DNA from 2 places in the Enterobacter ludwigii genome. Region 2 is predicted to be linked to the other one. Evidence: predicted binding sites of a transcription regulator. Region 2 holds the regulator's gene; the other holds the start of a gene.
The links. Region 2 encodes Fur, which represses iron uptake genes when iron is present. Its sites were predicted from a motif close to ATAATAATGAGAACNACTATCAA; they were not measured.
Positions count from the first base shown of each region.

Region 1: a site for Fur is predicted at 3,974-3,996, ahead of sufA (Fe-S cluster assembly scaffold SufA). Genes of this name have one in related genera too.

Region 1 is NZ_CP017279.1:1,178,736-1,185,598, reverse strand. It holds gene sufS (cysteine desulfurase SufS) at 1-69, opposite strand, end outside; gene sufD (Fe-S cluster assembly protein SufD) at 66-1,337, opposite strand; gene sufC (Fe-S cluster assembly ATPase SufC) at 1,312-2,058, opposite strand; gene sufB (Fe-S cluster assembly protein SufB) at 2,068-3,558, opposite strand; gene sufA (Fe-S cluster assembly scaffold SufA) at 3,567-3,935, opposite strand; gene BH714_RS05625 (MerR family transcriptional regulator) at 4,250-4,978, opposite strand; gene BH714_RS05620 (diguanylate phosphodiesterase) at 5,167-6,387, opposite strand; gene ycgZ (regulatory protein YcgZ) at 6,729-6,863, shown strand, end outside.
Region 2 is NZ_CP017279.1:503,013-509,875, forward strand. It holds gene glnS (glutamine--tRNA ligase) at 62-1,729, shown strand; gene chiP (chitoporin ChiP) at 2,176-3,573, shown strand; gene chiQ (ChiQ/YbfN family lipoprotein) at 3,621-3,950, shown strand; gene fur (ferric iron uptake transcriptional regulator) at 4,059-4,505, opposite strand; gene fldA (flavodoxin FldA) at 4,794-5,324, opposite strand; gene ybfE (LexA regulated protein) at 5,480-5,767, opposite strand; gene ybfF (esterase) at 5,896-6,669, opposite strand; gene seqA (replication initiation negative regulator SeqA) at 6,853-6,863, shown strand, end outside.

The DNA.
Region 1 (6,863 bases), 680 kb from region 2:
GGGCAGACCGTTCACTTCACGGGTCAGAACCGGAAAATCTGCCCGTACTTTCTCTACGGGAAAACTCATGCTTCGCCTCCAGGCAGACGCTGCCCGATACGGGCCAGCACCTGCTGTTTTAACAGGCCATCGTGCAGCGCTTCCGTCAGTTCAGCGGCAAACGCATAGATAATCATTTGCTGCGCCGCCTGCTGGTCGATACCGCGGGAGCGTAAATAGAACATCTGTTCGTCATCAATTCGCCCGACCGTCGCGCCATGGCTGCACTTCACGTCATCAGCATAGATTTCAAGCTGTGGTTTGGTGTCCACTTCCGCCAGGCGTCCCAACAGCAGGTTGTTGTTGGTCATCTGCCCGTCGGTTTTAATCGCGTGCTGCGCCACGTTAATCAGGCCGTTAAACACCGCCCGCCCTTTGTCGCTGACAATGGTTTTGTGCAGCTGGCGACTGTTACAGTAACCTTTGTTGTGCTCAAGCCAGGTGCGTGTATCGCACACTTGCGTTTTAACCGGCATCGCCAGGCTGTTGATGCGAAGCGTTGTATTCTCGCCGTTAAGCTGCGTGCTGGTGTTGTGGCGCAGTACTGCGCCGCCCAGCAAAAAGCTGTGGCTGTATGCCGCGGCATCTTGTCCAAGCAGCATGTCGTTATGCGCAAAGTGGTGGCTTTGCGGGTTTTCAAACGCCAGTTTGATATGGTGAAGTTGGGCATTGGCGGCAACATGCATTGTCAAACGCGCCCCGGTAAAGTGCCGGGCCTCGTTGAGGCTGACGTAATGCTCAATCACCGTGGCCTCCGCCCCTTCCGCCAGCTCAAGGTGGTGGCGATAGTGAGCAGTGTTGATCTCGTCGCCGTCTGCTCCCTGAGTGATGTGCATCAGCAGCAGTGGTTTTACCGGACGCTGGTTACGCTTAACGCGAATATGCGTCACGCTCCGCGCCAGGCTCTCGGTGAGATGCAGGAAGACCTCGGGCTGTACCGGGGTGCTCAGGCTCTGACGGTCATCGTTAATGGCAATCTCAAACCCGCTGTCCTGGGTGCTGTCACTCAGCTCAGGGCGGAACTGACCATCGACGAAGACCAGACGCACGGCATCCACGGTCAATGCCAGGGCATCGCGCTGCGCCGGGCTGATGTCTGCCAGGCGGGTGACAAACTCGCCGTTCAGCAGGCCATCAAGCGGCGTGTATTTCCAGTTCTCCTGCTTGCGTGACGGCAAACCGAGACGCAGCATCTGCTGCAGGTGCTGTTGCGCCTGTTCCGAGCGCGTATTGCCCTGCGCTTCAAACAGACGGTGCCACTGCTGGAGCGCATTACTGCTGTTCGGTAAGCCAGCCATAACCCTGCTCCTCCAGTTGTTTAACCAGCGTGAAATCACCGGATTTCACAATACGCCCCTGGTAAAGCACATGGACGTAATCCGGCTTGATGTAATCCAGAATACGCTGGTAGTGAGTGACGATGATGAACGCGCGTTTGCCGTCGCGCAGGGAGTTCACCCCGTCGGCGACAATCTTCAGGGCATCGATATCCAGACCGGAGTCGGTTTCATCCAGAATGCACAGTTCAGGCTCAAGGACCGCCATCTGCAGAATGTCGTTACGCTTTTTCTCACCGCCTGAAAAACCGACGTTGACCGAGCGGGTCAGCAGGTCTTCCGGCATTTTCAGTAGCTTAATCTTCTCTTCCATCAGGTCCTGAAAATCAAAGCGGTCCAGCGCTTCCAGTCCGCGATATTTACGTACCGCGTTCAGCGCCGTTTGCAGAAAGAACTGGTTACTCACCCCCGGGATCTCCACCGGGTACTGGAAGGCCATAAAGATACCTTCACCGGCCCGCTCTTCCACCGACATCTCCAGCAAATCTTTGCCGTTAAACTCGACCGACCCGTGGGTCACTTCGTAATCTTCGCGTCCTGCCAGCGTCGCGGAGAGCGTACTTTTCCCGGAGCCATTGGGCCCCATAATGGCGTGGACTTCACCCGGTTTGACGTCAAAATTGAGACCACGCAGGATCTCTTTGTCTTCCACGCTAACCTGTAAATCTTTAATACTTAACATGTGCTTTCCTTAACCGACGCTGTGTTCAAGACTAATAGCGAGGAGTTTCTGAGCTTCAACGGCAAATTCCAGCGGCAGTTCAGAGAACACATCCTTACAGAAGCCGTTCACAATCATTGAGATGGCATCTTCCTCACTGATCCCGCGCTGCAGGCAGTAGAAGAGCTGATCTTCCCCAATACGTGACGTCGTCGCCTCGTGCTCAAGCTGGGCGGTATTGTTACGGCATTCAACGTACGGGAAGGTGTGTGCCCCGCAGTCTGCGCCAATTAACATTGAGTCACACTGGGTAAAGTTTCGGGCATTGGTGGCCGTCGGCATGATTTTGACCAGCCCACGATAGCTGTTCTGACTGTGCCCGGCGGAGATGCCTTTGGAAATAATGGTCGACCGGGTGTTTTTACCGATGTGGATCATCTTGGTACCCGTATCTGCCTGCTGATGGCCGCTGGTCAGCGCCACGGAGTAGAACTCACCGATCGAGTTATCCCCACGCAGAATACAGCTCGGGTATTTCCAGGTGATCGCAGAGCCGGTTTCCGACTGGGTCCAGGACATTTTGCTGTTTTCGCCTTCGCACAGCGCACGCTTGGTCACGAAGTTCAGAATACCGCCGGTGTTGCCATCGCCCGGGAACCAGTTCTGCACCGTGGAGTATTTTACCTCGGCATCTTTATGGATGATGACTTCAACCACCGCGGCGTGAAGCTGGTAGCTGTCACGGACCGGTGCAGAGCACCCTTCAATGTAACTGACGTAGCTGCCTTCATCGGCCACCAGAATGGTGCGTTCGAACTGACCGGTTTTTTCCGCGTTGATGCGGAAATAGGTCGACAACTCCATCGGGCAGCGAACGCCTTTTGGCACGTAGATAAAGGTGCCATCAGACGCTACCGCCGCGTTAAGCGCGGCAAAAAAGTTATCGTTACTCGGCACCACGGTGCCGATGTACTTTTTCACCAGCTCAGGGTGCTCGTGAATCGCTTCGCCGAAGGAGCAGAAAATAATCCCCTGTTCTGCCAGTTTTTCACGGTAGGTTGTCGCCACTGAGACGGAGTCAAAAATGGCGTCCACCGCCACCTCTTTCCCTTCGCGAACGGGCACACCCAGCTGGTTAAATGCCTCTTCCACTTCTTTGCTCAGGAAGCTGTTGTCCGCACCGGTTTGCTGCACCGCGCCAGGCTGTGAGGCGCAGGTATCGTCGCAACTCCCGCAGGATGGCGCAGAGTAGTAGCTGTAATCCTGATAGTTCAGCTTGTCATAATGCGCTTTCAGCCAGTGAGGTTCTTCCATTTCCAGCCACGCCCGGAAGGCGCTCAGACGAAACTCCAGCATCCACTCAGGTTCATTACGCTTGGCCGAGATCGCCCGGACGACATCTTCATTGATGCCTTTCGCCAGTTCATCGGTCTGCAGCTGGGTAAAGAACCCCTCTTTATAATTGAGGTGGCCGCCACTCCAGGTGTTAACATCACTCGTTGCTTCAGTATTACGAGACATAGTACCGCCTATACCCCAAAGCTTTCGCCGCACCCACATTCGTTCTGGGCTTTCGGGTTATGAAATTTGAATAACTGGTTTAAACCTTCACGTACGTAGTCCACTTCCGTGCCGTCAATAAACGGCATGGCCTGCAGGGCGACATACAATTTTGCGCCGTCAGTTTCGAATACCAGATCATCCTTCTCGGGTTCTGTGACGGTATCGAGCACGTAACCGAATCCTGCGCAGCCGGTCTGTTTCACCCCCAGGCGCACGCCGAGGATCTCTGGCTTTTTCGCCACCAGTTCGTGAATATGTGCCGCCGCCGCTGGCGTGAGCGTTAAGCCACGCCAGGCGAAGTCGGCAGGATTGAAGGTTTCTGAATGCAGTTCCATAGGTCCACCTCATCTAATAAGCCCCAGGGCATAACACCATGTTAGTGATAACGATTATCACTTCAACCCTCTGTCAGCAGGGGCATTGGGCTAAATCGCCCTTTTTGCATACTTTTATTAAGCATAGACCCTGTCAGCGGATGCGGGCGGGATGGATTTAATTGTTCAATACTTTGAAAAATAATGGGTTATCGAATCAGAAAAGCGGAGTAAAGGGGAAAAGTAAAATATGCATCGGAAATACCTATTTTTAAGATAGATTTTATCCAGGGGAACGACGAGCAAAAAAAAAAGGCCTTCAAGGCCTGCGGAAATTAATGATGAAAGGAGACAACAAAACCCTGTTCACGCCAGTGGTCAAGCAGTTCCTGCTGACGCGGCGTCGGCGCTTTACCGGTCCAGACGAAAATTCTTTGCCCAGGAAAAAGCTCCGGACGAGGGGAATCAATCGGGTCGGCCAGCACGTCAATATGCCACCCCTTCTGTGCCAGACGCGCAGCCTCAAGCCACAGGTGTGTCCGGTCATCGCACTCCCAGCCTATAAGCAGAGCATCTTTACCGGCTTTCTTACGTGACTCCGCCAGGCTCGCGACAGCAAACTCTATCAGCACACCGTCAAGCAGGCTCGCCATATGACGCACCGTATTTTGATCCTGATTCATTCGCTGACGAACGGGAGAAATAATATTATCGATAAGCGCATCCATCGCGTGATCGCGGCGGAACTCGCCTATTTTGGCGCGCAGCTTTGCCGGGCTGGCATAACGCAAAACCGTCATCATCTCTTCCTGGATTGATGCCCAGTTACCCTGAGTCATCACTTCTTTGTTTTCCAGCAAGCCTTTGACTTTGCCGACCGAAACGCCGCTTTTCATCAGGCGTTTGATCTCTTCAATACGCAGGATATCTTCATCGTCAAACTGACGATGGCCCCCTTCGCTTCGCTGCGGCTTCAACAATCCATAACGGCGCTGCCAGGCACGCAGCGTAACGGGGTTGATACCGCATCGTTCGGCCACTTCGCCGATACTGTAATAGGCCATTAACTCCCTCACGCTTAGAACTTCCATACCCAACCAGACCAACCTTATCAGATTGTACAAACCATTTGTATAACTAAGGCCTCTTTTTGAGCGGGTGAAGGGTATACAAGTTCCTTCACCCGTTAATGTATTGTTGTACAAATTTTGCCGCGCGTACAGTCAAGCTTGCAGGTTTATGTACAGCTTTCTCAAAATTCAAACTTCTTCTCTGGCCACGCGATCGCCGGAATTCCCCCGTGACGCGGGCTGGCAAACAGGTGCCCCTGGAACTGGGAAATGCCTGCAGACTCCAGCCACATCCACTCTTCAGGCTTCTCAACGCCGACGGCACAGAACTGGATCTCCAGCGAGGAACAGCAGGTGATAATCGCCTGAATGATGGCCTGCCGCGGGCCGCTTTTGTGCACATTCGCGACCAGATCGCGGTTAATCTTAATTCTGTCAGGCTGGAATTGCGCCAGTAACTGCAGACCGGCAAAACCGGCACCAAAGTGATCGATGGTTACGCTGATACCGGCACTTTTTAGCTGCCTGACCGAATGGGTAAACTCTTCAAAACGGGAAATCGCTTCGCTCTCGGTGAATTCCACCACAATCTGCTCCGGCACAAAGCCATTCGCGTCAATGGCCGTCAGCAGGAAATCCACGGCGCCAGGCACGTTGACCAGCGTCATGGGCAGCAGGTTAATGGATAATGTCTGATCCTGTAATCCCAGAGCGCTCGCCATGGAGAGCGCAACCTGCTTGCTTTTCAAATCAGAGGCGTACACCTCTTCACGAGGAATTTGGGCAAAATAGGCCCCAGGCGATTCACCGGTGGGCGTGCGGATCAAGGCCTCCCAGGAGACGACCTGCTGCATAAACGGATCCACGATAGGCTGGAACGCAAAGCTGCAATCCGCGCCTTTAGCCACCACCTCCGGTTGCGCCGATAAAGGCGTCTCTTCCGGGATAAAATCCCAGGCATCTGCAGGCGGCAGTTCAAAATAGTTGGCTTTCTCCGTGGCCTCCACGAAGGTGCGGAAAAACTGCAGGGCGCGATCGCTATATGTCAGCTGATACCTACTGGTGCCTTTGTCGAGAACCTGCTGAAGCACCTCTTCCCTGTCGAACTGACGCAAGTCAAAAAGCTCCATGCCAACCTTGCCGAAGCGTCGGGAGGGGCCGTGATCGCGCATCAGCTCCACCACGTTATGGTGGCGCGTGTCCTGGCAAATCTGCTCGTAAATGGATGAAACGTTTTCCGCTGGGCCTTCGAGCAACTGAAAAAAATGCGTGCCGTTAAACAGCAAGATCCCCGTGACATTGGATTGCCGGTTTTTACTATTTGCAGCAGCTACCATGTTTTCCAGCGCTTTCACTGGAACGTCCTCGCAGATATGACTGCGGTATATGATGGTTGTAAGCATGCTTATCCTGAAGGGGGTTAGGGGTTGGCCACAAAAACACGTCGGTAAACATCTGTTATAGCATATTAATTACGTGACAAATAATTTACATCTCAACCATTTACGGCACCTAACGCATCCGTTTCCTGCGTTGTACAACTTATCCATCACCGTGCGTATTGTACAATATATTCTGTAACGGAAATGCTTCATTTTTATGACTCAACAGACTGATAAACATAGAATTTATAAAATATATCACAATTATTTTAAAAAATTGTACATTTTCTATGTACAGATTTGGAAATTGTGTATACCTTAAATGTAACGTTAGTGATTACATTTTTTTACAGGAGCGAAACATGCAGCAGAAGGATTATGTCGCAGATTCAGCAGCAGCGATCGCGCACTACTTCGAGAAGGCCGCGCTTCCTACCCAACAGGAGACGCTCGGTCAGGTCGTGGTTGAGATTCTTAGCGACGGGCGAAATCTGAAT
Region 2 (6,863 bases):
CTACGTCCGGCTTATAAGATCATATGCCGTTATACGTTGTTTACGCTTTGAGGAATCCACGATGAGTGAGGCTGAAGCCCGCCCGAGTAACTTTATTCGTCAGATCATCGATGAAGATCTGGCCAGTGGTAAGCACACCACAGTTCATACCCGTTTCCCGCCGGAGCCAAACGGCTACCTGCATATTGGTCATGCAAAATCGATCTGCCTGAACTTTGGCATCGCGCAAGACTACCAGGGACAGTGCAACCTGCGTTTCGATGACACCAACCCAGTAAAAGAAGACATCGAATACGTTGAGTCTATTAAGAATGACGTGCAATGGCTGGGCTTCAACTGGTCTGGCGATATCTGCTACTCCTCTGACTATTTTGATCAGCTGTATGCCTATGCGGTCGAGCTTATCAATAAAGGTCTGGCGTATGTCGACGAGCTGTCTGCTGACGAGATCCGCGAATACCGCGGCACGCTGACCGCGCCGGGTAAAAACAGCCCGTTCCGCGATCGCAGCGTTGAAGAGAACCTGGCGCTGTTTGAAAAAATGCGTGCGGGTGGCTTCGAGGAAGGTAAAGCGTGCCTGCGTGCCAAAATCGACATGGCATCACCGTTCATCGTGATGCGCGATCCGGTTCTGTACCGTATCAAGTTCGCTGAACACCATCAGACCGGTAACAAGTGGTGCATTTACCCGATGTACGACTTTACCCACTGCATCAGCGATGCGCTGGAAGGCATTACGCACTCCCTGTGTACGCTGGAGTTCCAGGATAACCGCCGTCTGTACGACTGGGTTCTGGATAACATCACGATCCCGGTGCATCCGCGTCAGTACGAATTCTCTCGTCTGAATCTGGAATACACGGTGATGTCCAAGCGTAAGCTGAACCTGCTGGTGACCGACAAGCACGTTGAGGGCTGGGACGATCCGCGTATGCCAACCATCTCGGGTCTGCGTCGCCGTGGTTATACTGCCGCGTCTATTCGCGAGTTCTGTAAGCGCATCGGCGTGACCAAGCAGGATAACACCATTGAGATCGCCTCTCTGGAATCCTGCATCCGTGAAGATCTGAACGACAACGCGCCGCGCGCAATGGCCGTCATCGATCCGGTAAAACTGGTTATCGAAAACTACCCGCAGGGCGCGAGCGAAATGGTCTCCATGCCTAACCATCCGAACAAACCGGAAATGGGCACCCGTGACGTGCCGTTCAGCGGTGAAATCTGGATCGATCGTGCTGACTTCCGCGAAGAAGCGAACAAGCAGTACAAGCGTCTGGTGCTGGGTAAAGAGGTGCGTCTGCGTAACGCATACGTGATCAAAGCTGAGCGTGTTGAGAAAGATGCGGAAGGGAATATCACCACCATCTTCTGCTCTTACGACGCTGAAACCCTGAGCAAAGATCCGGCAGATGGCCGCAAAGTGAAAGGCGTGATCCACTGGGTAAGTGCAACACATGCGCTGCCGGTTGAAATTCGCTTGTACGATCGTCTGTTCAGCGTGCCTAACCCAGGTGCAGCAGAAGACTTCCTGGCGACAATCAACCCGGAATCTCTGGTCATCAAGCAGGGTTATGCTGAGCCGTCTCTGAAAGCCGCTGAAGCGGGCAAAGCGTTCCAGTTCGAACGTGAAGGCTACTTCTGCCTCGACAGCCGTCACAGTACCTCGGAAAAACCGGTGTTTAACCGTACCGTTGGTCTGCGTGATACCTGGACTAAAGTCGGCGAATAATAACGCTGCTCTGGTCAATGAGAGACAAACGCCGCGTAATGCGGCGTTTTTTTATTGAATGATCATATCGTTAAGCGCGAGCAAAAATAATGTCTGCGCAATATTCAGGTCAATGTGGTGCTACTTATTTTTCTAAAAAAAGTTTGTATATTTCTGAAAATAGTGAAGGCCTGAAAATAACCAGTAATTTACACAATTACTGGCTTAAATTTAATGACTTGCCCCGCCAAATCTCGTCTCCCGCTAAATGTTACAAAGCACTACTAATTATGTGCACTTCGTCATAATCCTGACTTTTGCCCACGGAAAAGCATTGATAATTCGCGTCGCGAAAAATAACCTAAAGGCGGTAGTTAATTCGAGGGTATTTCTGACTACCCCTGACCTTTTGGTCTTTTATCTTTTTCGCCGTTCAGGCGTTTTAATTCGTCAAAGAGGAATAATCTATGCGTACGTTCAGTGGCAAACGTAGTGCGCTGGCGCTGGCTATCGCCGGTGTGACAGCAATGTCAGGCCTGGTGATTGCGCCAGAGGCTAAGGCAGCAGGTTTCATCGAAGATTCTACCCTCACGGGCGGTATTTATTACTGGCAGCGTGAACGTGACCGTAAAGACGTTACCGAAGACAAATACAAAACCAACCTTTCTCACTCTACCTGGAACGCCAACCTCGACTTCCAGTCAGGCTATGCCGCCGATATGTTCGGCCTGGATATTGCCGCATTCACGGCAATTGAAATGGCGGAAAATGGCGACAGCGGACACCCGAACGAAATTGCCTTCTCGTCCAGCAATAAGGCCTATAAAGAAGACTGGTCCGGCGATAAAAGCGGTATCAGTCTGTATAAAGCCGCTGCAAAATTCAAATATGGTCCAGTCTGGGCGCGCGGCGGATATATTCAGCCAACTGGCCAAACCCTGTTAGCGCCACACTGGAGTTTTATGCCTGGTACTTACCAGGGCGCTGAAGCTGGCGCTAACTTTGACTACGGTGATGCGGGTGCGTTGAGTTTCTCCTATATGTGGACCAACGAATACAAAGCCCCGTGGCATATCGAAATGGATAAGTTTTACCAGAACGATAAAAAAACCAAAGTGGATTACCTCCACTCGCTGGGTGCGAAGTACGATTTTAAAAACGACCTCGTGTTAGAAGCCGCCTTTGGTCAGGCTGAAGGCTATATCGATCAGTATTTTGCCAAAGCCAGCTACAAATTTGATATCGCAGGGAGTCCGTTGAGTACCAGTTACCAGTTCTACGGCACGCGAGACAAAGTCAGCGATGGTGGCGTCAACGATATTTATGACGGCACGGCCTGGCTGCAGGCGCTGACCTTTGGCTACAAAGTGGGTCAGGTGGATTTGCGTCTGGAAGGAACATGGGTGAAGGCGGAAGGGCAGCAGGGCTACTTCCTGCAGCGTATGACCCCGACTTACGCATCTTCCAACGGTCGTCTGGATATCTGGTGGGATAACCGCTCTGACTTCAACGCCGACGGCGAAAAAGCGGTCTTCTTCGGCGCAATGTATGACCTGAAAAACTGGAACCTGCCGGGCTGGGCTGTGGGTGCCTCCTACGCGTATGCCTGGGACGCCAAACCGGGCGACATGGCCATACCGGATGCGTACTACGATCCGAACTACCGTCTGAAAGAGTCCTCTTACAGCCTGGATGCCATCTATACCGTGCAGGACGGACGTGCGAAAGGCACGATGTTCAAGCTGCACTTCACGCAGTATGACAACCACTCTGATATTCCAAGCTACGCGGGCGGTTACGGCAACATCTTCCAGGATGAACGTGACGTGAAATTCATGGTTATCGCACCATTCACTATCTTCTGATGAACGCTCCGGCGGGTTCCGTCCCGCCGGAATGGAGACTGCACATGATGAAAAAAATGGTAATCGTCGCGTTGCTGGCCTCGGGGCTGGTGGCTTGCGCCCAGGACCCGGCACCGAAAGAAAATTCTCGCCTGAAGGAGGCTTACAGCGCCTGCATTAACACCGCTGAAGGTTCACCGGAGAAAATTGAAGCCTGCCAGAGCGTGCTGAATGTGCTGAAGAAAGAGAAGGCGCATGAGCAGTTTGCGACGCAGGAAAATGTTCGCGTAATGGACTATCAGGCCTGTATTCAGGCGCGTAAAACCGGTAACGATCAGGAAGTGGCGAAGCGTTGCGACCAGATCTGGAAGGAAATACGCAGTAACAACGGAAATTAAGTAAGTGTGTTAAGGCCCGGTGGCGCTGTGCTTACCGGGCTTTTTTTTGCCGGGTGACAGGCAAAAAAAAGCCAACCTTGCGGCTGGCTCAGAGTATGAAAGTTCGACTTATTTGGCGTCGTGTGCGTGATCGTCTTCGCGGCAATCACCTTCTGCACAGTGACCATACAGATACAGGCTATGGTTGGTCAGGCGGATACCATGACGAGCAGCGATTTCACGCTGACGTGCTTCGATGGAATCATCGCTAAATTCAATGACCTTGCCACAATCCAGGCAGATCAGGTGATCGTGGTGCTGCTGCTGGGTCAGTTCGAATACAGATTTACCGCCTTCGAAATTATGACGGGTAACAATGCCCGCGTCATCAAACTGGTTCAGCACGCGATAGACGGTTGCCAGCCCAATCTCTTCACCCATGTCGATAAGACGCTTGTAAAGGTCTTCCGCACTGACATGGTGATTGTCTGGACCCTGAAGCACTTCAAGGATTTTTAACCGAGGAAGCGTAACTTTCAGGCCAGCCTTCTTTAATGCGGTATTGTTGTCAGTCATGCGGAATCTGTCCTGTTGCTAAACGATTCACTTCTGGAGGAAGTGACAGAAAATGCACCTGGAATAATGCGTCTCATTATAGAACTGCCATGGCTAAATGAAAACTGCAAGTCTCAGGCAAAGTATGCTTATAAAAACGTGGTATCACCGACAAACTTACTCAATGGCACCCCATTTTACCTGGGAGACATTGTACAGGTCTGGGCGAAAAAGTTAAAAGATTGTAGCGATTAATTTAATCGTTTGACCCGGTTCCTGGGCGCAACCGGGGTTGCGCCACACTAACAATCAGGCGTTAAGAATATCGTCCAGGTGCAGTTCTTCGCGGATCTGCTTCACCCACTTCTCAACGCGCTCTGCGGTCAGTTCTGGCTGACGGTCTTCGTCGATCGCCAGACCCACGAAGTGGTCGTCATCGGCCAGGCCTTTAGACGCTTCGAAGTGGTAACCTGCAGTCGGCCAGTGGCCTACGATAACTGCACCATTCGGTTCAATGATATCGCGGATAGTGCCCAGCGCGTCACAGAAGTACTCAGCGTAGTCTTCCTGATCGCCGCAGCCAAACAGGGCGACCAGCTTGCCGTTGAAGTCCACTTCTTCCAGCGTCGGGAAGAAATCATCCCAGTCACACTGGGCTTCACCGTAGTACCAGGTTGGGATACCCAGCAACAGGATGTCATAGCCTTCGAGATCTTCTTTGCTGCTCTTGGCGATGTCATGCACATCGGCAACGTCTTTACCGAGCTGTTTTTGAATGTTTTTTGCGATATTTTCGGTATTGCCGGTATCACTGCCGAAGAAAATGCCGATGATTGCCATGAGTAAAATAACCTCTTGAAACTTAATGGTATGGTGGCGCAATTTGTCCACGGATAAGGGCAATAATAGCAGAACTGGCAACCCCGCGGAAACAGCTATCGCGCAGGACTGCACTCTGTGCTACATGAAAAGGGTAAGAAAGGGGATTTTCAGACTTATGCCTGGCGGCGCAACGTCTCAAGCTGGGCGATCAACATCTCTTCAATGAGCTCGCTACGGCTGATATTACGCGCTTCAGCCAGTTCGTTAAGCGCATCGACGGCATCGGCATTGAGCTTCAGTTCGACACGCTTAAGCCCACGATTTTTATCGCGTTTAAGCTGGTTGCGTTTATTAATACGCAGCTGTTCATCGCGCGAAAGCGGATTCGTTTTCGGTCGTCCCGGTCGACGCTCATTCGCGAACAGATCTAGTGTCGTACGGTCCGTTTGTTCTTTGGCCATGATTCTGAGACTTCGGGGGAAACAAGCCGCCCTGCTATTGCCCGGGCGATGAGCGCGCCATCATACATCACCAAAAACGGCACGCCAACGACTGGAAGCCCGCAACCTTCCAGTCGCTCTCTTTTTAATCAATTCGCAGTATCAGAGAGATAGCGGCGGATGGCGCGTAACACGGCGTCAGGTTTTTCCGCGTGAACCCAGTGTCCGGCACCGGCGATGACATGGGCGCGCGCCTGCGGGAATTGCGCCAGCAAGGTGTCGCGGTAGGCGTCGGTGACATAAGGGGAGTTACCGCCGCGAATAAAGAGGGTAGGGTGTTGCCAGGCGGGCACCGTATCCCAGCCGACGATGTTGTTGTACTGCGCCCAGAGTACCGGCACGTTGAAACGCCACTGGCCGTCGACAAACGACTTCAGCAGAAACTGAATAACGCCTTCTTCATTAAGATATTCGCGCATGACGGCTGTGGCCTGTTGGCGGGTTGAAACCCCAGCCTCTGTCACCGCATTGATGGCAGCAAAAATGTCGTCATGACGACGCACGTCGTAATCCACCGGGGCAACGTCGATCACGACCAGACCGTTGATTCTGTCCGGTGCCAGCGCCGTCAGGGCCATTACCGCCTTGCCGCCCATAGAATGCCCGATGAGCGTCACCTTCTGAAGATGGTTGGCATCAAGCGTATCGAGCAGATCCTGGGCCATTGCCGCGTAGGTCATCTCTTCTGAACGCCCGGAAAGACCGTGATTTCGCATATCGACCTGCAAAATATCGTGATCGGTAACCAGATCGCGCGCCAGCACCCCCAGGTTATCCAGGCTGCCAAAAAGCCCGTGAACCAGTACGATGGGAGAATTATTGTTCGGCGATTGTGCAGTTTGCGCTCGGGTATTCAATTTCATGGCAAAGTTCTTTTTTTACGTATGTCAGGTTAGGGTATCATGTTGACCATTCTGCCGCCCGGCTGCAAGGTTCCAGTTTAATCTGACTTTTGCCGCCAACCTGGTTTGACGCTATCCGCTGTTGGAATTTAACTTTATAATCCCAACGACTTGTATTCAGATAAGATATTGCACTGGATTAAGATGAAAACAAT